4 regions of the Streptomyces sodiiphilus genome follow, and region 3 is predicted to be linked to each of the others. Evidence: riboswitches for the same ligand, from Rfam matches in the RefSeq annotation. Region 3 holds a riboswitch; each other region holds the start of a gene.
The links. Region 3 has a riboswitch for cyclic di-AMP ahead of ABD299_RS17815 (M23 family metallopeptidase). Riboswitches for the same ligand answer to the same signal wherever they lie in the genome.
Positions count from the first base shown of each region.

Region 1 (7,278 bases), on a different contig from region 3:
CCGTCCCCGACGGCGGTGAGCAGCAGGCCGAGCGCCAGCAGCCCGGCGGCCGACCACACGGCGATGACGGTGTGCCGGGTGCGGCGGCCGGACAGCGCGGCCTCGGCCTCCCGGGCCCGTTCGGCCACCGTGCGGGCGCAGTGGGCCAGTTCGTCGGAGACCCACTGCCGGGACGCCTCGGGGGAGTGGGCCAGGCCCTCGGGCACCCCGGTGCCGGCGGCGAGTTCGTCGCGCCGCCGACGGAAGGCCGCCACGGCCCGGTGGTGTGCCTCGCGGGCTCCGTGCGGACAGTGGCCGCATGTGCAGCCGCCCGCGTGTGCCCCGCTGTGATCCGCCCCTCGTGCGCCGCCGCGCGCCGTTTCCACGGCCACTGCGTCCACCTCTCCCCGCCTTGTGCTGCCGGTGACCGGCCGTTGCCGAAAGGGCGATTGTGCCCCATGCGCGCGGTACGGGCGGTGCCTTGTGGTGAGCTGGGACGGTCCTGTGACCGGCCGGTCCGATGATCTGCCCGGATGGTCAGGGCTGCTGGTGCAGCGTCCGGCCGCGCGTCTCCGGGAGCCGCAGAACGCACCACAGGGACAGCAGCGCCATGGCCGTCACGTACCAGCCCACCGCGAAGGAGCCGAACGACGTCTGGAGGCGGGTGGCGAGGATCGGCGGAAGGGCGCCGCCCAGAATGCCGCCGAGGTTGTAGGCGAGGCTCGCCCCGGAGTACCGCACCCCGGTGGGGAACAGCTCGGGGAGATAGGCCCCCATCGGCCCGTAGACGACACCGGACAGGAACAGCGTCCCGCCCAGTGCCAGCAGCACCAGCACCGGTGCCCGGGTGTCCAGCAGCGGGAAGAGCAGCAGGCCCCACCCGGCGGCGGCCGCCGAGCCGGCCAGGATCAGAGGACGCCGGCCGTACCGGTCGGAGGCCACCGCGGACAGCCAGGTGCCGGCGACGAGGAAGGCCACCGCGGCGAGCGAGGCGACGAGCATGGTGTCGCGGCTGATTCCCAGCGCCGTGGTGCCGTAGGCCAGACAGTAGGTGGTGGCGGTGTAGAAGAGCAGGTAGGCGGCGGTCATCCCGCCGCAGCCCAGCAGGATCTCCCGCGGGTGCTCGCGCAGCACCTCGGTGACGGGGGCCCGGCTCACCTCCCGGTGGGCCATGGCCCTGGCGAACACCGGAGTCTCGCTGACCTTGAGCCGGACGTACAGCCCGATTCCCACCAGCACGATCGACGCGACGAACGGGACGCGCCATCCCCAGGCGGCGAAGGCGGCGTCGTCCAGGACGGCGGACAGCACGAGGAAGGCGCCGCTCGCGCCGACGAATCCGACTGCCGGTCCCAGCTGGGGGAAGGCGCCGTAGAAGCCCCGCCGCCCGTGGGGAGCGTGCTCCACCGCCAGCAGGGCCGCTCCGCCCCACTCGCCTCCCAGCCCGATGCCCTGCAGGAGACGCAGGGACACCAGCAGCACCGGGGCCCACACGCCCCAGCTGTGGTAGTCCGGCAGCAGGCCGATGGCCACCGTGGAGAGCCCCATCAGCAACAGTGAGGCCACCAGGACGGACTTGCGTCCCACCCGGTCCCCGAAGTGGCCGAACAGCACGGAGCCCACCGGGCGCGCGACGAAGGCGACGGCATAGGTGGACAGGGCGGCCAGAGTGCCGTTGACCGGGGAGAGGTTCGGGAAGAAGGCGGTGTTCAGGACCAGGGCCGCGGCGATGCCGTAGAGATAGAAGTCGTAGAACTCGATGGCCGTGCCGGCGAAGGCGGCCGTCGCCACCCGGCGCATCCCTCCGTCGGACGGACCGGCGCGAGGGCCGGGGGAGCCGGGCGCCGGTCCGGCGGGGCGGGAGGCGGGCTGTCGGGAGGGCATGTCACCTCATGGCGTGGGGTCCGTGTGACAGCGGGAGGTTTCCGGGTTCCATGATGCCGGGTGGGGCTCCGCGGCAGAAGAGCGCGTTCAGCGCCGCGCGGCGAGGAGCTGGTCGATGGTCTCGCGGAAGGTCTCCACGGGCTGCGCTCCGACCAGCGGGTGGCCGTTCACCAGAAACGCCGGGGTGGTGGTGACACCCAGCCCGAAGCCCTCCTCGGCATCCCGCTCCACGGCCTTGCCGGCCTCCTCGGAGTCCAGGTCCTCCGCGAAGCGGTCCAGATCCGTGACCCCGGCCTCCTCGGCGATCTCCATGACGCCCTCCTCGTCGAACCGGCCGCTGTGCTGGTGGGCGTCCTCGCTGAAGGCGACGGTGTAGAACTCCCAGAACATGCCCTGCTCCCCGGCAGCCCAGGCGGCGCGGGCCGCCGTGTCGGACTCCGGGCCGAAGACCGGGAAGTTGCGGAACTCGATCCGCAGGACGCCGCTCTCCACGTACTCCTCGACCAGCTTCGGCTCGGTGACCCGGGCGTGGCGGCCGCACAGGGCGCACTGGAAATCGATGTAGGCGATCATCACGATCGGGGCGTCGGCGTCCCCGCGGGCCAGCGGGTCGTCCCCGTCGCGGCGGGCGAGGGCGTGCACCGGGTGATCGTCGGGCAGCGGCTGGACCGTCTGCCCCTCCTCGTCCGCTCCCCGGCCGTCACCGGTCGCGGCGCTGTCGCCGGAGCGGTCGCCGCCCAGCGCGGACAGGCCGCCGAGCGCCAGCGCTCCGACCAGCACGACGACCAGTGCCATCACGGTGACCGAGCGCCTCCGCGAGGACGTGGAGGAGGAAGCGGAGGAGGGGGTGGGCATGTGTGAGAACTCCTGTGCGCGCCTGGGGTTCCGGGGCGTGGGGCGTGTCCCGCGCGACGGACGCGCGTCCGGCCGGGCTCACCGGTGCCTGCCGACCAGCATACGTGCCTGCGGACCGCCCGGGACGGACCAGTAACCTCCGCACCATGGACATTCTGATCGGCATCTTTCTCGCCCTGCACATCATCGGCATCGGCGCCCTGCTGGGCGGCTTCCTCGTCCAGATGAAGGCCATGCGCACCGGAGAGGCCCGCATCGTGCCCGCCATCCTGCACGGCGCGGGCACCATGCTGGTGACCGGGCTGATCCTGGTCGGGCTCAACGAGGCGGACGGGGCGGACCTCAACCACATCAAGATCACGGTGAAGCTCGTCGTGCTCGTGGCGCTGACCGCCCTGGCCTACCTCAAGCGCGACGACGAGCGCGTCCCGCCCGGTGTGTTCGGCACCATCGGCCTGCTGACGATCGCCAACATCTTCATCGCCACCCTGTGGTGAGCGCGCCCGCCGTCGCGGAGGACTGACGCGGAAGCCGCGCCCGGTGGGGACGGGCGCGGCTTCTCGCCGGGTGCGGGCCCGGAGGCCGGGTCCCGGCCCGTGCGGCGGGGTCAGCCGACCCGGTTGGCGCTGTGCCAGGGCATGTAGTCGATCGACTCGACCTTGACGACGTCACCGGGCTTGGGGGCGTGGATCATCTTGCCGTCGCCGATGTAGATCCCGACATGGCTGACGTCGGAGTAGAAGAAGACCAGGTCACCGGGCCGCAGATCGGCCCTGGCGACCTTGGTGCCGACGTTGACCTGGTCGAAGGTGACCCGCGGCAGCTCCACACCGGCCTGCCGCCAGGCGGCCTGCGTGAGCCCGGAGCAGTCGTAGGAGTTCGGGCCGGTGGCGCCCCACACGTAGGGCTTGCCGATCTGGGCCTCCGCGAAGGCGATCACCTGCTGGGCCCGGGTGCCGGTGGAGTCGCCGGGGGTTTCCGTGCCGCCCCCGGTACCGCCGCCCGTGCCGGTTCCCGATCCCTGGCCGGAGCCGTCCTCCCCGGCCTGCTCGCGCTCGGCCTGTTCCCGCTCGGCCTGCTCGCGCTCCTGGCGCTCCCGCTCCTCGCGCTCCTGGCGCTCCGCCTCGGCCCGCCGCTCGGCCTCTTCCTCCTCCAGCCGTTCGAGGCGCTCGAATTCCTTCTTCTCCTCGGCGGTGAGCTCGGCCAGCAGGGTGCGGGCGGCCCCGAGCTTGCCCTGGACCTCTTCCTTCTTCTCCCGCAGCTCGCGCTGCCGCTCCTCCAGCTCCTCCAGCGCCCCGGCCGCCGCCCGGCGCTGCTCGGCCGCCTCGGCCTGCCGCTGGGTGTAGTCGTCGAGGGCCCGGTGCTGGCGCTCGGTCATCCGCGACAGCGTGCGCCGGGTGTCGAAGTAGCTCTGCGGGTCGTCGGCGAGCAGCAGTGTCGCCGTCTCTCCCAGGCCGCCGGTGCGGTAGTGGGCCGCCGCGAACTGCCCGAGCTCGCGCCGGGCCTCGTTCACCTGCTCCGCGGCCTCGGCCGCCTTGTCCAGGAGCGCGTCGGCCTTCTCCTGCTGGGCGGTGACGGCCTCGTCGGCGGCGTTGTACTCCTGGGTCGCCGTGCCGGCCTGCCGGTACAGCGCGTCCACGCGCTCCTTGACGCCGGCGGCCCGCTCGGCGGCGGCGTCCGCCCGGTTCCGCTGCTCCTCGACCGCCGGGGAATCGTTGTCGTCGGCGTAGGCGTGCTGGCTCAGCAGGGTCGCCGAGGCGAGGGCCGCGGCGCCGACCCCCATGGCACCCCGTCGGGCGGCGGGCGAGTCGAACAGTCCGGTGCGCGGCTTGCGGTGGGAACCCAAGGCCGTCTCTCCTTCCGGGACCGCTGACCGGGTTAGCTGTCGGGCTCGGGCTTCGGAAGGCTGCCCTACGGGTCGCACCTCGCGATGCGGCCCGATTCGCCCCTGGGGGACGAGCCCCCACTGTCCCGGGGGACAGCGTGGGACCTGCCCGCCCGGCAACGGGCGGACGAGGGTGGGTCCCCGGCTCCGGCGCAGGCCGGACTAGGCGGAGGCGGCCCGTGCCGCCGGGTTCGACGGCAGTGGAGCGAGCCACCTGGCGCTGCACGCTAGCCACCCCCGGGCGGGTTTGGGAAGGGCGCTGTGCCAAATGCCCGAAACCAATTCGTTATCCGGACGCAGCGTCGCCGGGCGGTCGCACCCGGCGGCGGAAACGGAGCCTCCGGAACCCGTGTCCCGGGGTCAGGAGGCGCAGTGCCGCAGCCGGCGGCGTTCCCAGCGGTTGGGGTGGCGCACCTTCACGCCGCCCATGTCCGCCGCCCCGCTGATGTGCAGAACCGGGGCACCGGGCTGCCCCGGATCGGTGACCTTGTTGCTGACGCCGCCCATCCCGGGGTCGATGTCGTCCGTCCGTACCTCCCAGCCCTGCGGGACCACGACGACCACACCGCCCACCCCGGCGCTCACCCGCATCTCGATCAGGCGCCGGCCGCCCAGCTGCGCCTGGGTGAAGTCGAGCTTCGCGCCGCCCACCGAGCCGTGCACGACGATGCGGGAGGCCACCTGCCAGGCCCCATCCTTGGCGGCCCCGGCCCAGCCCGCCTTGATCACCAGCGGCTTCTCGTCCCCGGGGGCCGGCAGGCCGGGCAGCGCGGGCACGGCCCCGCCGGGGGCGGGCAGGTCGGCGGTGAGCGGTTCCAGTTCCCCGTAGGTCTTGGCGGTGAGCGCGCGCTCCAGTCTGCTCTCCAGCTCGTCCAGGTCCAGCCGGCCGTCGCCGGCTGCTTCCCGGAGCCGCTCGGCGACCGCCTCACGGTCCGCGTGCGAGGCACGCAGACCGGCGTAAGGGGGCTCGGCTCGGGCGGGGTCATGGGAGGGCTCGGTCATAGCCGGATTCTACGGAGGCCCGGGCCCGGGACCGACAGGGCGTTCTAGACTCGGTGCACAATGAGCAGCCTCTTCGACGACAGCGTTCTGGCCGACCTCGAACCCGCGGGTGAGGAGCCGCCTCCGCCCGGACCGGGCGAGGCCGAGCGGGAGGACGCCGACGCCCTCTTCGGCCGGCACTTCGCGGCGCCGCCGCGGGACGCGTACTACCGCAACGGCGCGCCCCGGCCGCCCGCCGACCCGGCGGCCCTGCTGGAGGGGCTGAACGAGCAGCAGCGGGCCGCGGTCACCCACAGCGGGGCGCCGCTGCTGATCGTCGCCGGGGCCGGGTCGGGCAAGACCCGGGTGCTCACCCACCGCATCGCGTACCTGCTGTCGGCCCGCGGGGCGCACCCCGGGCAGATCCTGGCGATCACCTTCACCAACAAGGCCGCGGGCGAGATGAAGGAGCGGGTCCAGGAGCTCGTCGGTCCCCGTGCGAGCGCCATGTGGGTGATGACGTTCCACAGCGCGTGTGTGCGCATCCTGCGCCGGGAGAGCAAGCGGCTCGGGTTCACCTCCAGCTTCTCGATCTACGACGCGGCCGACTCCAAGCGGCTGATGGCGCTGGTCTGCCGCGACCTGGACCTGGACCCCAAGCGCTTCCCGCCCAAGTCGTTCAGCGCGAAGATCTCGAACCTGAAGAACGAGCTGATCGACGCCGAGGACTTCGCGGCCCGGGCGCAGGACGGCTACGAGAAGACGGCCGCCGAGGCGTACACGCTCTACCAGTCGCGGCTGCGCGAGGCGAACGCGCTGGACTTCGACGACATCATCATGACCACGGTCCACCTGCTGCAGGCGTTCCCGGACGTCGCCGAGCACTACCGGCGGCGGTTCCGGCACGTGCTGGTCGACGAGTACCAGGACACCAACCACGCGCAGTACACCCTGGTCCGCGAGCTGGTGGGATCCGCCGGCTGGCAGGAGGAGGGCGCCGTCGAGCCCGCCGAGCTGTGCGTGGTGGGCGACGCCGACCAGTCGATCTACGCCTTCCGGGGCGCCACCATCCGCAACATCCTCCAGTTCGAGGAGGACTACCCGCAGGCCACCACCCTGCTGCTGGAGCAGAACTACCGCTCCACCCAGACGATTCTGTCCGCCGCCAACGCCGTGATCGAGCGCAACGAGAACCGGCGCCCGAAGAACCTGTGGACGCAGGAGGGCGACGGGGCGCGGATCACCGGCTACGTGGCGGACACCGAGCACGACGAGGCACAGTTCGTCGCCGACGAGATCGACCGGCTCACCGACGCCGGCCGGGCGCGCCCCGGCGACGTCGCCGTCTTCTACCGCACCAACGCGCAGTCCCGGGTCTTCGAGGAGGTCTTCATCCGCGTCGGCCTGCCCTACAAGGTCGTGGGCGGAGTGCGGTTCTACGAGCGCCGGGAGGTCCGGGACATCCTGGCCTACCTGCGGGTGCTGGCCAACCCCGAGGACACCGTGCCGCTGCGGCGGATCCTGAACGTCCCCAAGCGGGGCATCGGGGACCGTGCCGAGGCGATGCTGGAGGCCCTGGCGCAGCGGGAGAAGATCTCCTTCGCGCAGGCGCTGCGCCGGGTGGACGAGGCCTACGGCATGGCCTCCCGCTCGGTCAACGCCGTCCGGCGGTTCAACGTTCTGCTGGAGGAGCT
Region 1 covers NZ_BAAAMJ010000031.1:51,805-59,082, forward strand. Annotated here, with positions in the region: gene ABD299_RS15850 (hypothetical protein) at 1-371, opposite strand, end outside; gene ABD299_RS15855 (MFS transporter) at 517-1,779, opposite strand; gene ABD299_RS15860 (DsbA family protein) at 1,951-2,718, opposite strand; gene ABD299_RS15865 (hypothetical protein) at 2,865-3,215, shown strand; gene ABD299_RS15870 (C40 family peptidase) at 3,326-4,564, opposite strand; cyclic di-AMP (ydaO/yuaA leader) riboswitch at 4,571-4,712, opposite strand; gene ABD299_RS15875 (DUF1707 SHOCT-like domain-containing protein) at 4,964-5,605, opposite strand; gene pcrA (DNA helicase PcrA) at 5,666-7,278, shown strand, end outside.
Region 1: linked by a shared signal. The riboswitch ahead of ABD299_RS15870 (C40 family peptidase) and the one ahead of ABD299_RS17815 (M23 family metallopeptidase) in region 3 are both predicted to bind cyclic di-AMP.

Region 2 (7,278 bases), on a different contig from region 3:
GAGACGGCACGGTGGCGCTGCGGACCAGGACCACCGGCACCCAGGTGGTGGTGGAGGTCGCCGACGGCGGCCCGGGCGTGCCGCCCGAGCTCGGCTCACGGGTCTTCGAGCGGTCCGTCAGCGGCCGCAACTCCACCGGTCTGGGACTGGCCGTCGCGCGGGACCTCGCGGAGGCGGACGGCGGACGGCTGGAACTCCTTCAGCAGCGCCCGCCGGTCTTCGCGCTCTTCCTCAGCCGGGACACCGGGGCCGGAAGCGGCTGACCCGTGGCGCGCCCGGGCGCCGCGGAACACCCAGGTCCGGTAGGACCAGAAGCGGAACAGCGAGGCGATGGAGAGGCCCACCACGTTCTTGGCGATGTTGTCGGCCAGCGGCGAGGTGAACCCCAGCCCGTAGTGCGACAGGGCGAGCACCCCGTTCTCGATCACCATCCCGGCGCCGGAGAACAGCAGGAACAGGCTCGCCTCCCGGCGCCGGCGGCGCTTGTCGGCGTGCCGGTAGGTCCAGTAGCGGTTGCCCAGATAGTTGGTGACCACCGCGGCCGAGGTGGCCAGCACCCCGGAGCGGACCGGGGCCAGCCCGGCCCCCTGGGTGCACAGATTGAACACCACCACGTTGACCAGGACTCCGAAGGCGCCGACCGTCCCGAACTTGGCGGCCTCCCGGACCAGCCGCCGCAGCCGGAGGCGCAGCGTGCGCTCCTCACCCATGGCGGCCACTTCCGATCACGTTCCCGCCCGTGGTTCCCCCTCCCGTCCTGTCCCGAAGGCCACGGCCGCGCCCTGCCGCCATGCTAACGATCGGCCGGGGCCCGGGTGCGCAGGTCGGCCGGATACGCTGGACGCCGTGACATTCCCCGTAGTCGGCATGATCGGCGGCGGCCAGCTCGCCCGCATGACCCACGAGGCGGCCATCCCCCTGGGCATCCGCTTCAAGCTCCTCAGCGCCACCCCGCAGGACTCGGCCGCGCAGGTCGTCAACGATGTCGTCATCGGTGACCACCGGGACCTGGACACCCTCCGGGCCTTCGCGAAGGGCTGCGACGTGGTCACCTTCGACCACGAGCACGTCCCCACCGAGCATCTGCGGGCCCTCCAGGCGGACGGCATCGCCGTGCGACCCGGCCCGGACGCGCTGATACACGCCCAGGACAAGGGCGTGATGCGGGCCCGTCTCGACGAGCTGGGGGTGCCCTGCCCCCGGCACCGCATCGTGACCGGCCCGGCCGACGTCACGCGCTTCGCCGGTGAGGGCGACGGCTTCCCCGTCGTCCTGAAGACGGTGCGCGGCGGTTACGACGGCAAGGGCGTGTGGCTGGTGCGCTCCGAGGAGGAGGCGGCCGAACCGTTCAAGGCCGGGGTGCCGGTGCTGGCCGAGGAGGCGGTCGACTTCTCCCGCGAACTGGCCGCCAACGTGGTGCGTTCCCCACACGGGCAGGCCGTCGTCTATCCGGTGGTGGAGTCCGTCCAGGTCGGCGGGGTCTGCGACACGGTCATCGCCCCGGCCCCCGGGCTGCCGCCCGAGCGCGCGCTGCGGGCCCAGGAGATCGCCCTGACCATCGCCCGGGAGCTCGACGTCACCGGCCACCTCGCGGTGGAACTCTTCGAGACCGCGGACGGCCGGATCCTGGTCAACGAGCTCGCCATGCGCCCGCACAATTCCGGCCACTGGACCCAGGACGGCGCCGTCACCTCGCAGTTCGCCAACCACGTCCGCGCGGTCCTGGACCTGCCGCTGGGCGACCCGCGTCCGCGCGCCCCGTGGACGGTGATGGCCAATGTGCTGGGCGGTGACTACCCCGACATGTACGCCGCCTACCTGCACTGCATGGCGCGCGACCCCCAGCTCAAGATCCACATGTACGGCAAGGACGTGAGGCCCGGCCGCAAGGTCGGACACGTCACCACCTACGGCACGGACCTGGCCGACGTGCGCGAGCGCGCCCGCCACGCCGCCGACTACCTGCGAGGGACCATCACCGAATGAGCACGCCCAGTACACCGGCCGCCGGCGAGGCGGCCGGCGGCGTCACCGTCGGCATCGTCATGGGATCGGACTCGGACTGGCCGGTCATGTCGGCCGCCGCCGAGGCACTGGCCGAGTTCGGTATCGGCCACGAGGTGGACGTCGTCTCCGCCCACCGGATGCCGCGCGAGATGGTCGACTACGGCGAGCGGGCGGCCGGCCGCGGACTGAAGGTCATCATCGCCGGGGCCGGGGGCGCCGCCCACCTGCCCGGCATGCTGGCGTCCGTGACCCCCCTCCCGGTCATCGGGGTCCCCGTCCCCCTGAAGTACCTGGACGGCATGGACTCGCTGCTGTCCATCGTCCAGATGCCCGCCGGGGTGCCGGTGGCCACCGTGTCGGTGGCCGGGGCCCGCAACGCCGGGCTGCTGGCGGCCCGGATGCTGGCCGCCCACGACCCCCGGCTGCTGGAGCGGATGCGCAGGTTCCAGGACGACCTCAACGCCCAGGCCACCGAGAAGGGCCGGCGGCTGCGCGCCCTGCACGCCGGCGACGACGCCGCGCGGGGGGACGCGTGAGCGCCCCCGCCCGCCGGGAGCGGGACCTCGCCCGGGCCCGTGAGCTGCTGGCCGCCCATCCCGTGGTGGACGGGCACAACGACCTGCCGTGGGCGCTGCGCGAACAGACCGGCTACGACCTGGACCGGCGGGACATCGCCGCCGACCAGAGCGCCCACCTGCACACCGACATCCCGCGCCTGCGGGCCGGCGGGGTGGGGGCGCAGTTCTGGTCGGTGTACGTGCGCACCGACCTCACCGGTGACGCCGCCGTCAGCTCCTGCCTGGAGCAGATCGACGTCGTCGGGCAGCTGCTGGACCGCTACCCGGACCACCTGCGGCGGGCGCTGACCGCCGACGACATGGAGGCGGCACGCGCCGAGGGCCGCATCGCCTCGCTGATGGGCGCCGAGGGCGGGCATTCCATCAACAACTCGCCGGCCACGCTGCGGGCGCTGTACCGCCTGGGCGTCCGGTACATGACGCTGACCCACAACGACACGATCGACTGGGCGGACTCGGCCACCGACGAGCCCCGGCACGGCGGCCTGTCGGAATTCGGCGAGGACATCGTGCGGGAGATGAACCGGCTCGGCATGCTGGTCGATCTCTCCCACGTGGCGGACACCACGATGCGGGACGCGCTGCGGGTGAGCGAAGCCCCGGTGATCTTCTCGCACTCCTCGGCCCGGGCGGTCTGCGACCATCCGCGCAACATCCCCGACGACGTCCTGGAGCGGCTGCCCGCCAACGGCGGGGTCGCGATGGCGACGTTCGTCCCGAAATTCGTGCTGCCCGAGGCCGTCGCCTGGACCAGGGCGGCGGACGCGGCCCTGGCCGAGCGTGGCTTCCACCCGCTGGACGGCTCCGGGGAGGCCCGCGCGGTGCAGCGCGCGTTCGAGCGGGAACATCCCCGGCCGGTGGCCACCGAGGCCACCGTCGCCGACCATCTGGACCACATGCGTGAGGTGGCCGGCATCGACCACATCGGCATCGGCGGGGACTTCGACGGCACCGCCTTCCTGCCCTCCGGGCTGGAGTCGGTGGCCGGCTACCCGAACCTGATCGCCGAGCTGCTGCGGCGCGGCTGGTCCGAGTCCGACCTGGCGAAGCTCACCTGGCACAACGCTGTCCGGGTGCTGCGGGACGCCGAGGCGGTGGCGGCGGATCCCGCGCAGCGCGCCCGTCCCCTGATGGCCTTCCCCGTCTCCGGCCCCGCCCACTGACCGGCGGCCCCTTTCGGGCCGCCGGGGCCGAGTCGAGGATCAAAACGGGCATCAGCGCCCATCTCGTGTGATAAGGCTTCAGCTTTTCGGCGGCCAGTGACCGACGTCACGGTGTAAACCGGGTGTCATGCCCTGGTGGGTGGGACATGACATGTCCCGTAAGGCGACTTCGCAGGCCGGGCCGCAAGTTGACGGTGTGTCGCGATGATGTCGCGCGGCTGCAGGTGGTGTCCCGAATGCGCTCGGTGACCGAAATGGCGGGGGAGTATTTCCGATCATGATCAGACTGTGCCCGCTTTCTTGTGTTGTCCCGATTGTTGTGCTTAACGTGCATGCCGTCGCCGCGCCTCCGCGGCGGCCCGCCACCGGACGCCGAATCCTGTCACCGGGTGGGGGACGCATGAGCACTTCCGTATGACAGGAGCGGGGGACCCACTTTCTGCCGGACGGCGCGGTCACGCGCGTACCGGCTCGGGGTGAAGCCGCCTGCCGGATCCGACGCCTTGCGCCGGGTCCGTCTGCGGCCGGGCACCTTTCCGGCCCGAACCCGACAGCTCACCTCGCAGGCGTCGGAGAGGAGCACACCTATGTCCGCACGCGGACGTCACCGTCGCCCCCGGGCGCGTCGCATATCCCGCATTTCCCTGATGCTCACCGCCGGCGGCGCCGGCGTGGCGCTTCCGCTGGTGGCCGCCGGCCAGGCGAACGCCGCCCCCGCCGTGGCCCCCGCCGCGGCGTTCGGCTCCGGTCCGGTGGTCTCCGCCGCGGCTCCGCAGGCCGCCGCGCCCCAGACCTTCGTGCAGACCGCCGCCCCCTCCACCGTCGCCGAGGAGAGCGGTTCCTACACCGTCGTCAGCGGGGACACCCTCTTCGGCATCGCCACCGCTCAGGAGGTCGAGGGCGGCTGGCAGGGCCTGTACGAGAGCAACCGCGAGGTCATCGGGGGCAACCCCGACCTGATCCACCCCGGCCAGGAGCTGTCCCTGGACGGCCAGGCGGTGCTGCCGCGGCAGAAGGCCGCGCCGAAGACCGAGCACAAGGCGAAGCCGAAGCACGCCAAGCCGAAGGCCGAGTCGAAGCCCGCGCCCAAGGCCGAGCCGAAGGCGGAGCAGCAGGAGAAGCCCGCGGCCTCCGCGCAGTCCTCGGCGCAGTCCTCCGCCGGCAGCGCGGCCGCCCCGGCGGCCCCCGCCGCCCCGGCCGCCACCGGCTTCACCGCCCCGGTCGCCGCCTCGCCGAGCACCGCCTACGGGGCCACCGGCTCGCTGTGGTCCAGCGGCTACCACACCGGCGTGGACTTCTCCGCTCCCTCCGGTGCCCAGGTGAAGGCCGTCACCAACGGCACGGTCGTCTCGGCCGGCTGGGGCGGTGCGTACGGCAACGAGGTCGTCATCCGGCACAACGACGGCCGCTACAGCCAGTACGCCCACCTGTCGGCGATCTCGGTCTCCGCCGGCCAGTCGGTCTCGGCCGGCCAGCAGATCGGTCTGGTCGGCTCGACCGGCAACAGCACGGGCCCGCACCTGCACTTCGAGGTGCGCACCGGCTCCGGCTACGGTTCGGACATCGACCCGCTGGCCTACCTGCGGGCCAACGGGGTCAGCATCTGACCTGACGGCGCCACGCGTCCTACGGGCCCTTCCCCGCCGCACGACGGGGAAGGGCCCGTAGGCCGTCCGGAGTGTCAGAACATGCGAGACAGTAACGCATACTGTCAGATCTTCATATGAATAATGCGTTTGCCGCACCCGCCCGCATCACACGGACAATCCTCCTCGTGCTCCTCGTGGCCCTGCTCCCTGTCACGGCCTGCACCGGCCACTCCGGTGCCGGCACCGGAGCCGGCGGTGCTCCACCCGGCGACGACCCGCCCCCCGTCGTGGAACCCAGGGAGTTCACCCTGGTCGCGACCGGCGACATCCTCCTGCACGAGCGGCTGTGGAACCAGGCCCGCGACGACGCCGCCCAATCCGGCGCGGGCCCCGAGGACTTCGCCCCGCAGCTCGCCAGGATCGCCCCTGTCGTCTCGGGCGCCGGCCTGGCCGTCTGTCACCTGGAGACCCCCCTCGCCCCCGAGGGCGGCCCCTACCGCGGCTACCCCATGTTCTCCGGCCCGCCCACCATCGTCCCCGCCCTCGTGAGCACCGGCTACGACGCCTGCACCACCGCCTCCAACCACACCTTCGACGCCGGGGCCGAAGGCGTGGACCGCACCCTGGACCTCCTGGACTCCGCCGGCCTCGCCCACGCCGGCTCCGCCCGCAGCCCTGAGGAGGCGGAACGGACCACCCTGATCGAGGCGGACACCCCGGCGGGGCCGGTCACCGTCGCACTCCTCTCCTACACCTACGGCTTCAACGGCATCCCGCACCCCGGCGGGGACGCCTGGCGCGGCAACCTCATCGACGAGGACCGCATCCTGACCGACGCCGCCCGTGCCCGGAAGGAGGGAGCGGAGTTCGTGGTCGCCGCGATGCACTGGGGCGACGAGTACCGGCACGAGCCGAACCAGGACCAGCTGGAGACCGCCCCGCGCCTGCTGGCCTCCCCCGACATCGACCTGCTGCTCGGCCACCACGCCCACGTCGTCCAGCCCGTCGAGCACATCGGCGGCAAGTGGGTCGTCTACGGCCTGGGCAACCTGATGTCCGCCCACCGCAAGCCGGGGCAGCCGCAGCAGGAGGGGCTGCTGGTGCGCTTCACCGTGACCGAGAACCGGGACGGCGGGGGGTTCACCACCACCGGCGCCGAGTACCTGCCGCTGCTGCAGACCGACGCCTTCCCGGTCGGGGTGGTCGATGTCGCCGCCGCGGTGCTCGACGGCGGCGACCCCGGAACCGCCGGGCCCGGAGAACTGGCCACAGCTCTGGAGCGCACCACCGACATCGTCGAGAGCCGCGGCGCGGCCGAGCACGGCCTCACCCTGCTGCGGGAGGTCAGCGACTGAGCCGCTGGTACCGGCGGACCGCCGGCGGAGCGAACACGGCGATCAGCAGCACCGGCCATACCACGGCCGGCACCAGCGGGTGCTGGGCGATCCACGACTCGCCGCCCGTGCCCGGGTTGCCGAACAGCTCCCTGGCGGCCGCCGCGGTGGACGACAGCGGGTTCCACTCCGCCACCGTGCCCAGCCACCCCGGCATCAGCTCCGGAGCCACGAACACGTTGGACACCGCCGTCAGCGGGAAGGCCAGAGGAAAGACGATCACGCCCACCAGGTCGGGGTCCGCCACCATCAGCCCCAGCCAGATGCCGACCCAGGTGACCGCCACCCGCAGCAGCAGCACCAGCGCCACCGCCAGCAGCGCGGGCCCCGCGCCGCGATGCCACTGCCACCCCACCAGCAGCCCGCAGCCCAGCAGCAGGACCATCTCCAGCAGCGCCCGGAACAGGTCGGCGGTGCCGCGCCCGGTCAGCAGTGCCGAACGCGCCACCGGCATGGACCGGAACCGGTCCGCGACGCCCCGCCGCACGTCCGAGGCCACCGCGGTGGCCGTGGCCCCCATCCCGTAGAGCATCGTCATGACGAACAC
Region 2 covers NZ_BAAAMJ010000034.1:40,774-48,051, reverse strand. Annotated here, with positions in the region: gene ABD299_RS17725 (ATP-binding protein) at 1-263, shown strand, start outside; partial or broken gene ABD299_RS17720 (GtrA family protein) at 348-710, opposite strand; gene ABD299_RS17715 (5-(carboxyamino)imidazole ribonucleotide synthase) at 847-1,986, shown strand; gene purE (5-(carboxyamino)imidazole ribonucleotide mutase) at 1,983-2,543, shown strand; gene ABD299_RS17705 (dipeptidase) at 2,540-3,748, shown strand; cyclic di-AMP (ydaO/yuaA leader) riboswitch at 4,109-4,332, shown strand; gene ABD299_RS17700 (M23 family metallopeptidase) at 4,396-5,355, shown strand; gene ABD299_RS17695 (CapA family protein) at 5,523-6,692, shown strand; gene ABD299_RS17690 (ABC transporter permease) at 6,682-7,278, opposite strand, start outside.
Region 2: linked by a shared signal. The riboswitch ahead of ABD299_RS17700 (M23 family metallopeptidase) and the one ahead of ABD299_RS17815 (M23 family metallopeptidase) in region 3 are both predicted to bind cyclic di-AMP.

Region 3 (7,278 bases):
GATCGTCTCCGATTCGCCGCCCTTGTTGCCCACGACCCGGGCGGTGTAGGAGTCGGCGGTGTCGATGAGGTTGCCGCCCGCGGTGGCGTAGGCGTCGAGGATCTTGAACGAGGCCGTTTCGTCGGCGGTCCAGCCGAAGACGTTGCCGCCGAGGCAGAGAGGGGAGATCCGCAGGGTGCCCACCGGGCGTCGGGTGATGTCGGTCATGGCGGCCAGCGTAGGGGCCCGCCGCGCGGAGCCGCCGGAGGCGGCGGGGAGAGAAGGCGGCCGGGGCGGGGAGGGGGCCGGCGGCCCGGGACCTCACGAGTGGCGCCAGGGCCGCCGGGTCGCGGGGAGGCAGACCGACGGCCCTGGCGTCGGGGGGGTCGCCAGGGCCGCCGGGGTGGTGGGCCGGTCACACACCGGGGGCCGGTGGGACCGGTCGGGGTGGGCCGTGGGTCAGACGGACAGGCCCTTGTCGCGCAGCCAGGCGAGCGGGTCGACGAAGCTGCCGCCGCCGGGGGCCACCTCCAGGTGGAGGTGCGGGCCCGAGGAGTTGCCGGTGGAGCCGACGTGCCCGACGGTCTCGCCGGTGATGACTTCCTGGCCGGTGGAGACGGTGATCGAGGAGAGGTGGCTGTAGGAGACCTCGGTGCCGTCGGAGAGTTCGACGGTGACGCGGTAACCGTAGGAGCCGGCCCAGCCCGCCTCGGTGACGACGCCGGTGTGCACGTTCTTGACGGGGGTTCCGGTGGGAGCGGCGAAGTCGGTGCCGGTGTGGTTGCTCTGCCACATGGTGCCGCTGTCGCCGAACCGGGAGGTGATGTTGTAGCTGCTGAGGGGGAGGGTGAAGCTGGCGCGCAGCTTGGCGATGCGCTCTTCCTCCTCCTTGCGCTTGCGCTCCTCTTCTGCCTTGCGCTTGCGCTCCTCCTCGGCGAGCCGCTCGGCCTCGGCCTGCTGGGCGGCCTCGGCTGCGGCGCCCGCGGCGGCGGCCTCGACGGCGGCGGCGCGTGCCTCTGCCTCGGCCTGGGCCTCCTGCTGGTCGGCCTGCTGGAGGATGCGGGCGCGCAGCGCCTCGCCGGCGTCGGCCCCGCTGCCGGTGTCGGCGGTGGCGGTGACGGCGGCGGCCTGGGTGAGGGGCGCGGAGGTGAAGGCGACGGTGTCCTGGACGTCCTCGTCGGCGGAGACCAGGGTGCCGAGGCCGGGGATCTGGTCGGGAATGGAGCGGACCTTGTCGGCCGCGGCGTCCATGCCGGGGACGCCCGCGTTGCCCTCGGCGGTCGTCATGCCTCCGGCGCCGACGGCGGCGAAGACGCCGACGCCGAGCACGGCGCGGCTGCGGGCGATGCTGCCGCCGCGCTGCTTGGCGACCCGGTGGCGGCCGCGCACGGGGCGGATCGTGTCCGCGCTGGGGTTCCACTCGCTGATCGGCTCACCGTCGGTACGCTCGGGCCCGAAGTACGCGGGGCCGTTCCCCTCCTGGTGGTGAGGGTCGTACGGGGCGAGGGTGTCGGTCGTACCCTCGCCGTAGGCATGCCGGTTAGACGCCACGGAGGCGCTCTCCTTTCCTTCCTTCGCCTACCGGGTTAGCTGACGGGTTCGGAGCAGGAAGGTCTCCTACGGTCAGCCGGTGGCTGCCGGCTGTCCGATTCACCCCAAGAAACGTGGTTCCCCGGTTCCTTCGGTGCAGTTGTTGCGCACGCGCCGGATTCGGCGACAGAGCACGGCGCCGTCTCGTGACGGCGATGACGACCGCGCTGCGTTATCGAACGTTAATAGACCCGACCGCCATATTCCAAGTGGCGGAGGGAATAACTAGAGGAGAGCCCGGGGACTTTCAGTGGCCAACTCCAGCAAACCGGGCAAAATCTGCCGACCCTAGCGTGGACATAACAATTGACAGTTCATCAAATGTTATGCGGAGCGCCGCCTCTCACTCACCTACGGTGATTCCGCCGGGCGCACCGGTTCGCCGCCCAGCACCCCGGGCAGCGCCTCGTGCAGCGCCTCGGCCGCGGACCGCGGCGTCCAGCCCTTGTCGTCCAGCATCCGCTTCACCTCGGTCCGCAGCAGCCGGGAGAACTCCGGGTAGTGCGGGGTGGCCGGCCGGGGCCGCGCCTCCTGAAGCGCGCACCACAGCAACTCCGCGTAACCCACCGCCCCGTACACCGGCGCGCTCCCCGACGGCGCCCCCGGGGGCAGCTCCCGCCGGTCCCCCGACGGCGGCTCCGGGCGGGCGAAGAAGCGCGACCTGTGGCAGTCCGGCCCGCCGGAACCCTCCAGCCGGTACGCGTCGCGCAGCGCCGGCGCGAACCCCGCCCGCAGCAGGCTGCGCTGGCTGTCGGTACCGGGGTGGGTCAGAAACTCGATCAGCTTCTCGGCGTCCCGCGCCCGGACGCTGTCCGCCGCGACGGCCAGGCTCTGCCCGCCCAGGGCCGCCGCCCCCGGCAGGGTGGTGATCCCGAACCCGACATCCGGGGGAAGGGCGGCGTCCAGCTGCGTCGCGGCATAGGGCCAGTTGCGCATCAGCACCGTGCCGCTGTCCTCGTCGCTGAACTCCCGCAGCGACAGCGTCTCGTCCGCCTCGTCGGCGAGCGGGTTGATCTCGGCGCCGGTGATCCGCTCCAGCTCCCTCAGGCCGGCCTCCAGCTCTTCCCTGCTGCCGACGTAGCGGCCGTCCTCGTCCACCAGCTCCGCCCCCGAACTCCACAGCGCCTCCATGGCGTTGACCGTGAGCCCCTCGTAGGACGCGAGCTGGGTGATGTAGAGGGGATGGCGGGCCCCCCGCGGCCAGTTCCCGAGCAGCTCCCCCAGCGTCTCCTCACGCAACCGCTCCGGCCCCCGGTCCAGCTCGCCCAGCAGATCGGTCCGGTAGTACAGCAGCCCCACATCGGTGTTGAACGGCACCGCGTACACCGCCCCGCGCCACCGGCCCGCCCGGGCGGCCTGCGGCAGGAAGTCCGGCTCCAGCAGCTCTTCGTCCAGCTCCGCGATCAGCCCCGCCTCGGCGAACTCGGGTATCCACACGATGTCGAGGTTCAGCAGGTCGAAGTCGGCGGTGCCCGACTGGAGGGAGGCGACGAGCTGACTGCGGGCGGTGTCCGCCCCCGAGGGCAGCTCCACCAGCCGGGCCTCCCGGTTGCCCTCGATCGCGTTCCACGCGTCGATCAGCTCCCGGCGCACGCTGCGCCCGTCCCTGGTGGTCAGGTCCGCGCTGCTGACCACCACCAGCGGCCGCCCGTCGTCGGCCGGGAACGCATCCGCTTCCGGCCCGCCGGAGCACGACGCGGCCAGCAGCGCCGGCACGGCGAGCGCCGCCAGCACGGCCCCCCGGGCCCGGGCGGCTCTCACGGGTTCCCCCGGCCGGCTCGCCGGTCCGCCCCGGCGTTGTCCAGCAACCGGACCATGCGGCCCTCCCGGACCGGCGGCGCCACCGGCAGCGGATACGCCCACAGCGCGTCCTGCTGGTTGAGGGCCGACCGCCCGCCCAGATACTCCCGGCGGTCGTCGCGGTCCCGGAAGCCCTGCTCGGCCAGGGCCCAGCGGCCCTCGTCCGAGCGCAGCCACCGCCGCAGCCGCTCCACGGCCTCCCGCCGGTCGGCGGCGTCCGCGGTCGCGCCCTCCCAGTGCACCGGGACGAACGTCAGGTCCAGCGCCGGGACATCATTGGGGTAGTAGGCGGTGAACCCGGCGTCGGCTGCGCCGTAGAGGTACCTGCTTCTGCTGCCGGTCAGGCAGGCGGGCCCCAGAGACTCTTCGAGAAGCATCGCGGCGGTGGGCTCGGCGATCAGCAGAGCGGCCCGGGGCTCCTCGCCAGCCAGGGCGCACAGCAGTCGGCTGTCGTCCGCCGGGACCTCCTCGTCCTGTTCCGGCAGGCCGGTGTTGTCCGGGGCGAGGGATTCGGCCAAGGCGTGAGCGAGAGCCGCCTCGGAGGAGTCCGGGTCCGCGTGCCGGACGGGCAACTGTTCCCGCTCAGCGATGGCCAGCAGCTCACCCAGAGAGTGTCTCGGCCTCCAGTCCTCTTCGACTCCCTTGAGCGACCCCGGCACCGCGAGGACCGCCCGGGAGCGGGCCAGCGTCTCCGGCTCGCCCAGGTACAGGGCGCTCTCCGGCCGTTCGACGGCGTCGCGCACCCGGGCGAGCGAGGTGGAGGCGGCGGGCAGCCACACGTCGGGCTGCGGGCCGACGTCGCGCAGCGGCGCGGCGCAGTCCCGCTCCGCGGTCGTCCGGGGGCAGGCCCGCTCCGGTTCGGCCCAGGCGGCCGAGTCCCGTAACGCCCGGACGGCCGGACCGGTCGGCGCGGCGTGGACCGTGGTGCCGATCTGGCGGCAGCCCTCCGGCCGGTCCCCCAGGGGACGGTCCGCCAGGGGGGAGGCGTGGAAACCTTCCAGCACCCGGGCGATCGCCGCCTCCTGTTCGGGCGTGGTCAGGATCCGGAGTTCCAGCGCGGGCAGGCAGGGATCGGGGCCGGGCTGCAACAGTCTGCCCACTGCCAGGGCTGCCGGCGCCAGTCCCACCACGGCCGCCCCCGCCGCCACGGCCAGCACCCGGTGCCACCAGGGCCGTCCCGGTTCGAACGCCGCCCGGGCCGCACGGGTTGCGCGCCCCGGTGCGCTGCGGCGCACCGCCGCGACGCCCCGGCGCAGCGGGGCCGCCAGGCGCGCCGCCCGCGACAGGCCGGGCGAGGTGATGGCCTGGGAGAGCACTGTCCTGCCGCAGGCCCCGACGGTCAGCACGTTCGGGAACCAGTCCTCGGGGTGGCTGCCGGGGTCACGGGCGGCCCGCCGGGCGTCCGCCGCCGCGTGCTGCCCCAGCGCCTCCGGCAGGTCCTCGACGGTCACCGGGCGGCCCGGGACCACTCCCTCGCGCAGCACCCGCAGAAGCGCGGAGGTGAACGGGGTGGGACTGCGGCCGTCCCCCGACCACTGCCGTCCCATCTCCCGCGAGGAGGTGATCAGCGCGTACCGGCGGCCGGCCGGCTGCCCGCCGTTGAGGGCGCTGCCGGAGTAGCAGCAGTCGAGGATCACCACGATGTGCTCGGCGCGGGACTCCCGCAGCAGGCCGGTCAGGTGCCGGTAGCTGATGCCGTGCAGCCCGGCCTCATCGGGGGCGGCCTCGGTGGGCAGCAGGTGCAGTTCACCGACCCGGGGCTCCTGCGGCCCCGGCTCCAGCCGGCCGTGCCCGGCGAAGTACAGCAGCAGCAGGTCCTCCGCGCCGGCGACCGCGTCCCGCACCGCCGCCACCATGCGCTCCCGGCGCGGGGAGTGCAGCACGGTGGTGCGGGCGGCGGCCATGCGCCCGAGACTGTCGTCGGTGAGAACGGCGTTCAGTTCGTCCAGACCGGCCGCCACCGAAGGCAGGTCCGGGTAGTCGCCGTGTGCGTACCGGGACACGCCGATGAGCACCGCCCGGGACCGTCCGGGGTCGGGCTGCTGGTAAGGCATGGCCGGATCACTCCGGAAGCCCGCGCCGGATGGCCCTCGCCGCCCGCTCGGCCATCTCCTCCAGCTCACCGCGCCGGTACGGGGTGCGGCTGTCCAGGGTGATCCGCAGATCGGTGTCCTCGACCGAGATCGTGATCCTGCGGCGGCCCCCGCGGTTGCGCAGGTAGTTGCAGGCCGCGCTCAGGAGCCGGAACACGCTGTCGACCACCGCGGTGGTGACCAGCCCGATCAGCAGCTCGTCCTCCAGGCCCATCGAGCTGCCGGGCGCGCCCTCGCGCCGCTCGACCGTCACCACTCCGCTGAGTGCCGGGTCGGCGTCCAGCCACGATCCGAGCCTGTGCAGTTCCCCGGCGGCGCGCGCCTCGCCGTCCTCCACAGCGACGCGCAGCCTCGGTATGTCCCCCGCCTGTGCGGCCATCTTCGGCCTCCCCATGGCCTTCGGGCGCGCGATGCGGCCCCCGCGCCCGTATCGTCCCGTCATTCTAAAGTCGCACAGCGTGCCGGAACAGTTCCCGGAACGGACCAGTTTCCGGCGTTACGCGTGCTGCCCGCCCCCGGCGTCACCGGCCCGGCCGCCGGCCCCGGACAGCGGCCCGTGCGCGGGGCGCGGGGGCTGCTGGACCGCGAGGATCGCGATGTCGTCGTGCACACCGCCGCGGGAGAACGCGGTGACGCTCGCGATGAGCTGATCGGCCAGGTCGCCCGGGTCCTTGAAGGTCCGGCCGCGCAGTCCGCGCGCCGGATCGTAGAAGGTGCCGCGCTCGTCGCGGGCCTCACTCACACCGTCGGTGTAGAGCAGCAGCTGGGCACCGGGGGGAAAGATCTCCGTGTCCACGTGGTCGTCCCAGCCCCCCACCCCTGTCAGGCCCAGCGGCAGGGCCGGCGCGGAGGGCTCCAGGTAGCGCGGCGTGAGCCCCGGCACCAGCAGCAGGGGGGCCGGATGGCCGCGGTTCAGGATGCGCAACGTGCCGGTGTCGTCCGCGGGGATCTCCACGAGGCAGGCGGTGGCGAAGTTCTCGATGCTCTCGTCGGTGTCCTCGCCGCGTTCCTCGCGCCGGGCGGTGTCCCGGGCCAGGGCGGCGTCGAGCCGGCGGGCGACCGTGCGCAGATCGGCCTTGTACTGGGCGGTCTCCCGGAACGAGCCCAGCAGCACGGCCACCGACTCCGCCGCCTGCAGCCCCTTGCCGCGCACGTCGGCGATCAGCAGCCGCACGCCGTGCGGGCTGCTCTGCGCCGCGTACAGGTCGCCGCCGATCAGCGCGTCGGACTGGGCCGCCACGTAGCGGGCGGCGACACGCACCTGGCCCATCCGGTCGGGCGGAGGCGGCAGCACGGCGCGCTGCACCGCCTCGGCGACACCGCGGGCGGAGGCCACCTGCCGGATGCCGCGCCTCACCGTGCTGTTGATGCCCAGGGCCAGCAGCGAGACCGTTCCGACGGTGGCGATGTTGACGCCCTGGTCGCTCAGCCCGGCCTCGTGCCGCCCCACCAGCAGGGCGGCGACCACCGCCGTGGTCAGCAAGCCAATGGCGGCGGTGTTGCGGAACGACGACAGGGACGCCGCCACCAGCGGCACGGCGGCGAACACCGGCACGAAGGTGATGTCCGGCGGCGTCAGCAGATTGAGCACGGTACCGAGGACGAGCAGCGCCAGAGGCAGCCAGCGGGCGTAGCCGGCGCGGCTCAGGTTCGACACCGTGTGGGGCACACTCCCCAATCTGCCGCGCCTCGGGCCGCGAGGCGAATCGGCCGGGCCGGTCGGGCGGAAGGACACGGGCTTCTTCCTGCGCCTGCCTCGGGCCGGTGGCGTCCCCTCGCGGCCTGCGCGCGGCCCGGCCCCGTTTGCGGCCCGGCC
Region 3 covers NZ_BAAAMJ010000038.1:984-8,261, forward strand. Annotated here, with positions in the region: gene ABD299_RS17810 (aldo/keto reductase) at 1-207, opposite strand, end outside; gene ABD299_RS17815 (M23 family metallopeptidase) at 439-1,530, opposite strand; cyclic di-AMP (ydaO/yuaA leader) riboswitch at 1,540-1,705, opposite strand; gene ABD299_RS17820 (extracellular solute-binding protein) at 1,921-3,330, opposite strand; gene ABD299_RS17825 (caspase, EACC1-associated type) at 3,327-5,423, opposite strand; gene ABD299_RS17830 (effector-associated constant component EACC1) at 5,431-5,841, opposite strand; gene ABD299_RS17835 (PP2C family protein-serine/threonine phosphatase) at 5,959-7,119, opposite strand.

Region 4 (7,278 bases), on a different contig from region 3:
CTGGTCGCCGTGGAGAACCGGTCACGTTCCGCGGCCACATCGCCTCCCTCGCTCCGCCCGCCCGGGCCCCGGGCCCCACGAGAAGGCCCGGTCCGCGGACACCTGTCCCCGGACACCGTACGGGAGGGTGTCCGGGGATACGGGTGACGACGGGCCGTCAGGCAGTGCGGGACCGCGCCCGGCCGCGCGGTGGGCTCAGCCCTGGAACCGCGGGAACGCACTGCGCCCGGCGTACACCGCCGCGTCGTCGAGGATCTCCTCGATGCGCATCAGCTGGTTGTACTTGGCCACCCGCTCGGAGCGGGCCGGGGCACCGGTCTTGATCTGGCCGCAGTTGGTGGCGACCGCAAGGTCCGCGATGGTGACGTCCTCGGTCTCGCCGGAGCGGTGCGACATCATGCACTTGAAGCCGTTGCGCTGAGCAAGCTCGACGGCGTCCAGCGTCTCGGTGAGCGAGCCGATCTGATTGACCTTCACCAGCAGCGCGTTGGCCGAGCCGTTGTCGATGCCGCGCTGCAGCCGCTCGGGGTTGGTCACGAACAGGTCGTCACCGACGATCTGCAGCCGCTCGCCGAGACGGGCGGTCAGGGTCTGCCAGCCCTCCCAGTCCTCCTCGTTCAGCGGGTCCTCGATGGAGACCAGCGGGTAGGCGTCGGCCAGCTCCGCGTAGTAGTCCGTCATCTGCTCGGCGGTGCGCGCCGATCCCTCGAAGGTGTAGACACCGTCGCTGTAGAACTCGGTGGCGGCCACGTCGAGCGCGAGCGCGATGTCCTGGCCGGGGGTGTAGCCGGCCTTCGTGATGGCCTCGACGATCAGGTCCAGCGCCTCGCGGTTGGAGCCCAGGTCGGGGGCGAAGCCGCCCTCGTCGCCCAGGCCGGTGGCCAGACCGCGCTCCTTCAGCACCGACTTGAGCGTGTGGTAGACCTCCGCGCCCCAGCGAACCGCCTCGGAGAAGGACTCCGCGCCGATCGGGGCGATCATGAACTCCTGGATGTCCACGTTGGAGTCCGCGTGCGAGCCGCCGTTGAGGATGTTCATCATCGGGACCGGCAGCAGGTGCGCGTTGGGGCCGCCCAGGTAGCGGAAGAGCGGGAGGTCGCGGGACTCGGACGCGGCGTGGGCCACGGCCAGCGACACGCCCAGGATGGCGTTGGCGCCCAGCGAGGACTTGTCCGGGGTGGCGTCCAGGTCGAACATCGCCTGGTCGATGAGGCGCTGCTCGGTGGCGTCGTACCCGACCAGCTCCGGGCCGATCTGCTCGATGACGGCCAGGACGGCCTTCTCCACGCCCTTGCCGAGGTAACGGGCCTTGTCACCGTCACGCAGTTCCAGGGCCTCGAAGGCACCGGTGGAGGCACCGGAGGGCACCGCGGCGCGGCCGGTGCTGCCGTCGTCGAGGCCGACCTCGACCTCGACCGTGGGGTTGCCTCGCGAGTCGAGGATCTCGCGGGCTACGACGACGTCGATGGACGGCACGAGCATCTCCTTCATAGGGGACGATTGCCGGCCCGGCCGGGCCGGGGAAGCGGTCTTCAGCCCCCTGAGCCTAACCGGCCGGGGGCGCGGAACGTCTCCTCAGCTCGCCCCGTGGACGGCGTCGGCCCGCATTCGCCCTGGTCGGAGCAGATGCCATCTTTTTGTTTACAAGGTGAAGAAAACCCGGTGGAGGGCACCGCGCCGTGGCGCGGGCCCTCCACCGGACGGGTCGCCGTGGCTCAGAGGGAGAGCTTCTGACCGGGGAAGATCAGGTCGGGGTCGCCACCGACCACGGACTTGTTGGCCTCGTACACCTGCTGCCAGGTGGTGCCGTGGGCATCGGCGATCCGGCCCAGGGTGTCGCCGGCCTCGACCACGTACTGCTGGCCGGCCTGACCCGACGGGGCCGGGGCCTGCTGCTTGGGCTGCGCCGGGGCCTGCTGCTGCTCGGGCTGCGCCGGGGCCGCCTGCTGCTGCGGCGCGGCACCGCCCTGACCGCTCCCGGCGTCCACATTGGCGGACGGGCCGCCGGCGGACAGCCCGGCCTTCTGGCCGCAGTGCGGCCAGGCGCCCGGGCCCTGCATGGCGAGCAGCTTCTCGGCGGTGGCGATCTGCTGGCCCTTGGTGGCCAGGTCGGCGCGCGAGGCGTACTGGGTGCCACCCGCGGCCTCCCAGCTGGACTGGGAGAACTGCAGGCCACCGTAGTAGCCATTGCCGGTGTTGATGGACCAGTTGCCGGTGGACTCGCACTGGGCGACGGCGTCCCAGGTCTCCACGGAGGCGGCCTGGGCGCTCTGCGCGCCCACGATCGGAAGTGCGACGACTGCGCCGGTCACTCCGGCCGCGACGGCCACACGGGCCGGCTTGGACGGACGGCGGTGGCGACCCTTGCCCGAAAAGAGCATGACGCTCCTTCTCACCGACGCCTGCGAGGTGAGCTGTCGGGTTCGGGTGTGAGCTACCCGGCCGGACGGAACGTTTCTCCTGCTCCGGCTTCACCCCAAGCCGTTCCGGACAGCGATGCCCGGACCGGCACTTACCTGGGTCCCCCGCTCCTGCCTGCGGTGGTGCACGACGGACTTCCGGGGCCGGCGGCAGGATTCGGCGTTTCGACCCTCGGTGCCCGCATTGGCGGGCAGAGGGACAGTAGGCACACCGCGCCTAACGATTCAAGAACGATGAAGATCACCGACACGCCGCTGCTTGACTGGAACGATCACATGTCTTCGCAGGTCAAGGACTAAACGGACAGTGCGGACCACCCGGACAGTCTCATGGAAGTTCGAGAGGATGGTCACACTTACGCGAGAGGGAAATCCCTCCGGTGGCTCACGGCCTAACGCGCCATGACGTCCAAGTCCAGCTCCTGACCCGGGAGGATATGGTCTGGATTGTCACCGATGACCGATTCGTTCAGCTCATAGAGGGCAGGCCAGCCGCCCGGGACCGCCTGCCGGTCCGCGATCAGGGACAGCGAGTCGCCGGCCCGGACCTCGTAGGCGTCGGCGGCCTGCTCCCGGGACCGGCCACGGTCCGCGTGGCGCCCCGATCCGGCCTCCTGGGCACGCTCGTCCTCCTGCGGGTCCGGCAGGCCACGGTGCTTGCCGCCCGGGGCCTCCTGACCCCGTTCCCCGGCGCCGGCCTCTTCTCCGGCCCACGCCTCCCCCTCGCGCTCCTCGGGGGCCTCGCCCGTCGAGCCGCCGGTCCGGCCGTCCCGCGCGCCGCCGGCTCCGGCGCCGGCGCGCTGCCGGTCCGCCGAGTCTCCGGCCTCGGCCCCCTCCGGCGTCTCCCCGGCGCCGGAGCCGGCCCGCTCCCGGCCGTTCCCCTGGCCACCCTCGTGCCCGGTCGCGCCGGTCCGCTCTCCCGGCTCGCGCCCGGTGCCGTCGGCCTCATCCGCGCCCGGCTCCCGGCTCTCCTTCCCGCCTTCCCCTCCGGCGGCCTTGCGCGATTCCTGCCACAGGCCCGTGGTGACCGCGCAGGTAGGAAAGGCCTGCGGGCCCTGGGCGGCGAGAATGCGCTCGGCCACGGTGATCTGCTGACTGCGGCTGGCGAGGTCGGGGCGCTCGGCGAAGTCCAGACCGCCGAACTCCTCCCACATTCCCAGCGTCAACTGCAGGCCGCCGTAGTACCCGTTGCCGGTGTCGGCGCTCCACACGCCGTCACTTTCGCAGTCGGCGACCAGATCCCAGGTCTCCCCGGTGACCGCCTGGGCGGCACCCGCCCCCAGCAGTGGCATCGCGAGGCCGGCGCCGGTGACGCCTGCTGCGACGACAAAAGCGGGAGCCTGGCGAGGGCGACGGTGACGGCCGTTCCCGGAGAGCATGTGCGGACCTCTCATGCGAACAACGTTGCGGTTGAGGGCAGAACCTAGCCCGTTTCGCGGCCCCATCACAAGTCGGTCCCACCGATATCACGCGGAGATCACACTACTGACTTTGCGTCACCTTCGCCGGGTCGAATTCCACCGGAAGTGACCGGAGTCCACGCATGATCAGACCGCCACGCCACCGCAGATCGCCGGGATCCACCGCAAGCCGGACACCGGGCAATCGCCGCAGCAGCGTGGCAATCGCCGTCTTCCCTTCCAGCCGGGCCAAGGGGGCGCCGAGGCAGTAATGGATTCCGTGCCCGTACCCCAGATGCGGATTGTCCCGCCGCGTCAGATCCAGCCGGTCCGGGTCGGCGAACCGGTCCGGGTCCCGGTCCGCCGACGCCAGCACCACCAGCACCGGGTCCCCCGGCTCGATGCGGCACCCGCCCAGGACCAGCGGCTGGGTCGCGAACCGCCAGGTCGCCAGCTCCACCGGGCCGTCGAACCGCAGCAGCTCCTCCACCGCGGCCGACAGCACACGGTCGTCCCCCGCCTCCAGCGAGCGCTCCAGCAGCTCCCGCTGGGCGGGGTTCCGGAACAGCGCGTGCAGCCCGTTGCCGATGAGATTCACGGTGGTCTCAAAACCGGCAAAAAGGAGAATGAAGGCCATCGCCGCGGCCTCCTCCCCGGTGAGATGCTCACCGTGATCCGAGGCCCGGATCAGGGCGGTGATGAGGTCATCACCCGGATTCTTCCGCTTGCGCTGGATCAGCTCCCCCAGATATCCGCGCATCCGCTTCACCGAGCGCCCCACTCCGCCACGTTTGCCGGAAGTGTGCAGCATCATTCCCGCCCAGTCACGGAAATCGTCCTGATCCTCCGCCGGGACCCCCAGCAGATCGCAGATCGCGTAGATCGGCAGCGGAAAGGCATAGGAATCGATGAGATCCGCCCTCCCCCGCTCCGCGCCCGACTGCCCGGCCAGCATGTCGTCGATCAGCCGGTCGGCGAGCTCCTGCACCCGCGGGGCGAAGGCCGCCACCCCGCGGGGCGTGAACGCCTTGGACACCAGCCGGCGCAGCCGGGTGTGATCCGGCGGGTCGATGTTCAGCAGGTGCGTCATGAGGTTCGCGCCCCGCTCACCCGGGATGCCCACCCGTCCCCGGCCGTGCGCGGCCGCGCTGTGCCGCTCCGGATTCTTGCTCAGCCGCTGGTCCGCCAGCGCCTGGCGGGCGTCCGCGTACCGCGTCACCAGCCACGCCGACACCCCGCTCGGGAGCACCGCCCGGTGCACCGGCGCGTGCTCCCGCAGCCAGGCGTAGGCCGGATAGGGATCGGCGGCGAACTCCCGGCCGAACAGCTCGGGCATCCGCGTCGGGTCTTCTCGCTCCTCCACCCCCCGACGCTAACCCGCGCCCGCCCCCGCCCCTCCCCGCACCTCTGCCCTCCGGTACCCCCGCTTCGGCACCGCCCGCCCGGCCCCCTGCCGGCTCAGCCGCCTGCGGCCGGCCGGCGACTGCCCGCCCTGTCGGGTATCACCGCCGAGACCCGGAAGCCGCCACCCTCCGTGGGGCCCGACACGAAGCCGCCCCCCAGCCCCGTCACCCGCTCCCGCATCCCCACCAGGCCGTTCCCCCCGCTGGGCAGCCCGGCCCCCGACGGCCCGCCGCCACCGCCGGCCGGAGCCTCGTTCTGCACCAGCACGGCCACCTCCCCCTCCCGGCACGCCAGCCGCACCCGCGCCCGGGCCCCCGCCGCGTGCTTGTGCACATTCGTCAGTGCCTCCTGCACCAGCCGGTACGCCGTCTGTTCGACCTGCGGTGCGTAGGCGCGCTCCTCCCCCTCGACCGCCAGCTCCACGGCCATGCCCGCCGCCCGGGACTGCTCCACCAGCCCCGCGACCTGGTCCAGCGACGGCCCCGGCCGCCCCTGCCCGTCCTCCGCCCGCTGCTCCGCTCCGCCAAAGGCCCCGCCGGGCGCCCCCGCGCCGGTGACGCCCGGCCCGGCCGGTGCCGCGGCACCGGCCGGCGACTTCTGGTCCGCCCGCAGGACCCCCAGCATCGTCCGGAGCTCGGTGAGCGCCTGCCGCCCCATGTCACCGACCAGTGCAGCGTTCTCCGCAGCCTTCTCCGGATCCTTGCGGGCAATCGCCTGCAGCGCCGCCGAGTGCACCACCATCAGACTCACCCGGTGCGCCACCACGTCGTGCATCTCCCGGGCGATACGGGTCCGCTCCTCGCTGCGCGCCCACTCCGCGCGCTCCTCGGCGCGCTCCGCCAGCAGCGCCAGTTCCCGCTCCAGGCCGTCCGCCCGGTCCCGCAGCGACTCCACCAGGCGGCGGCGGGCCCGCACGTACATGCCCAGCAGCACCGGGGGCACCACCGCCACCACCCCGAACAGCGCCGCCACGAGGACCGAGAACCACACCGGCATCTCGGGATCGTGGGGGTCCAGGCTCTGGTCCATGAGCAGGTAGGTGACCACCATGGTCCCCACCCCCAGCATCGCCGCGAGAGCCCCGGTGATCCGCCGCGGCGCCTCCGAGGAGGCCAGCGTGTAGAGCCCCACCAGCGCCAGCAGGTTGCCCATCTGAGCAGGCAGTACGGCGATGGCCACGAGAAGTACGGCAAGCGGCCGGCGCCGCCGCACCAGCAGCGTCAGCCCGGCGAGGGCCCCCAGCAGAGCCAGCGGCCCGGAGGGCAGCCCGGTGCGGTCCGCGAACGCAGCCGCCTGCAGCACGCACTCCACCCCCGAGACCAGCGCGAGAGCGCTGTCCAGGACGACGCTGCGCCGACGGGGCCACCACAGCAGACCGGACTCCCGCCCCTTTCCGGCTGCCCCCGCTTCACTCATGGGGACCAGCCTAAGGGCGCGGTCCACCGCTTTTCCGGGGGAGTTCCGGTGGGCTCCCCGGGAACCGCACAACCCCGCGGCCGGTCCGGCACTCCGGGTACCCCGCCCCTCACTCGAACTGGTGAATCGCTGACACTTTCGATCCGCCGGGGGGCTTTCCGGGCCATCCTGCCGTCATGCACACGAACCAGGACTCAGCACCCGCCCGGCGCGGGCCGAACGCCCGGCCGGATCTGCGCGAGACCGCCCGGGAGCTTCGCCGGGCCGGGCACACCTACGACCGGATCGTCGACGAGCTCGGTGTATCGAAGAGCTCCGTCTCGCGCTGGGTCAGAGACCTCCCGGCGCCCGCCCCCTCCCCGAAGCACATGCACCGGATGCGGGAAGCCCGCTGGGCACCGCACCGCCGCCGGCAGACACTCGCCCGGTGGAACACCAAAATGGCGGCGGGCAACGAGATCGGCCGCCTCACGGACCGCGAGCTCTTCCTCGTCGGCGTCGGCCTGTACTGGGCAGAAGGGGCCAAGAGCAAACCCCACCGCCTGCGCGAGGACGTTCACTTCGTCAACAGCGACCCCGGCATGATCGCGGTGTACCTCGCCTGGCTACGGCTGCTCGGCGTCACACCGGATCGTCTC
Region 4 covers NZ_BAAAMJ010000026.1:135,032-142,309, reverse strand. Annotated here, with positions in the region: gene ABD299_RS12725 (FtsB family cell division protein) at 1-38, opposite strand, end outside; gene eno (phosphopyruvate hydratase) at 196-1,476, opposite strand; gene ABD299_RS12715 (LysM peptidoglycan-binding domain-containing protein) at 1,716-2,381, opposite strand; cyclic di-AMP (ydaO/yuaA leader) riboswitch at 2,385-2,593, opposite strand; gene ABD299_RS12710 (transglycosylase family protein) at 2,813-3,814, opposite strand; gene ABD299_RS12705 (cytochrome P450 family protein) at 3,903-5,156, opposite strand; gene ABD299_RS12700 (sensor histidine kinase) at 5,279-6,640, opposite strand; gene ABD299_RS12695 (helix-turn-helix domain-containing protein) at 6,817-7,278, shown strand, end outside.
Region 4: linked by a shared signal. The riboswitch ahead of ABD299_RS12715 (LysM peptidoglycan-binding domain-containing protein) and the one ahead of ABD299_RS17815 (M23 family metallopeptidase) in region 3 are both predicted to bind cyclic di-AMP.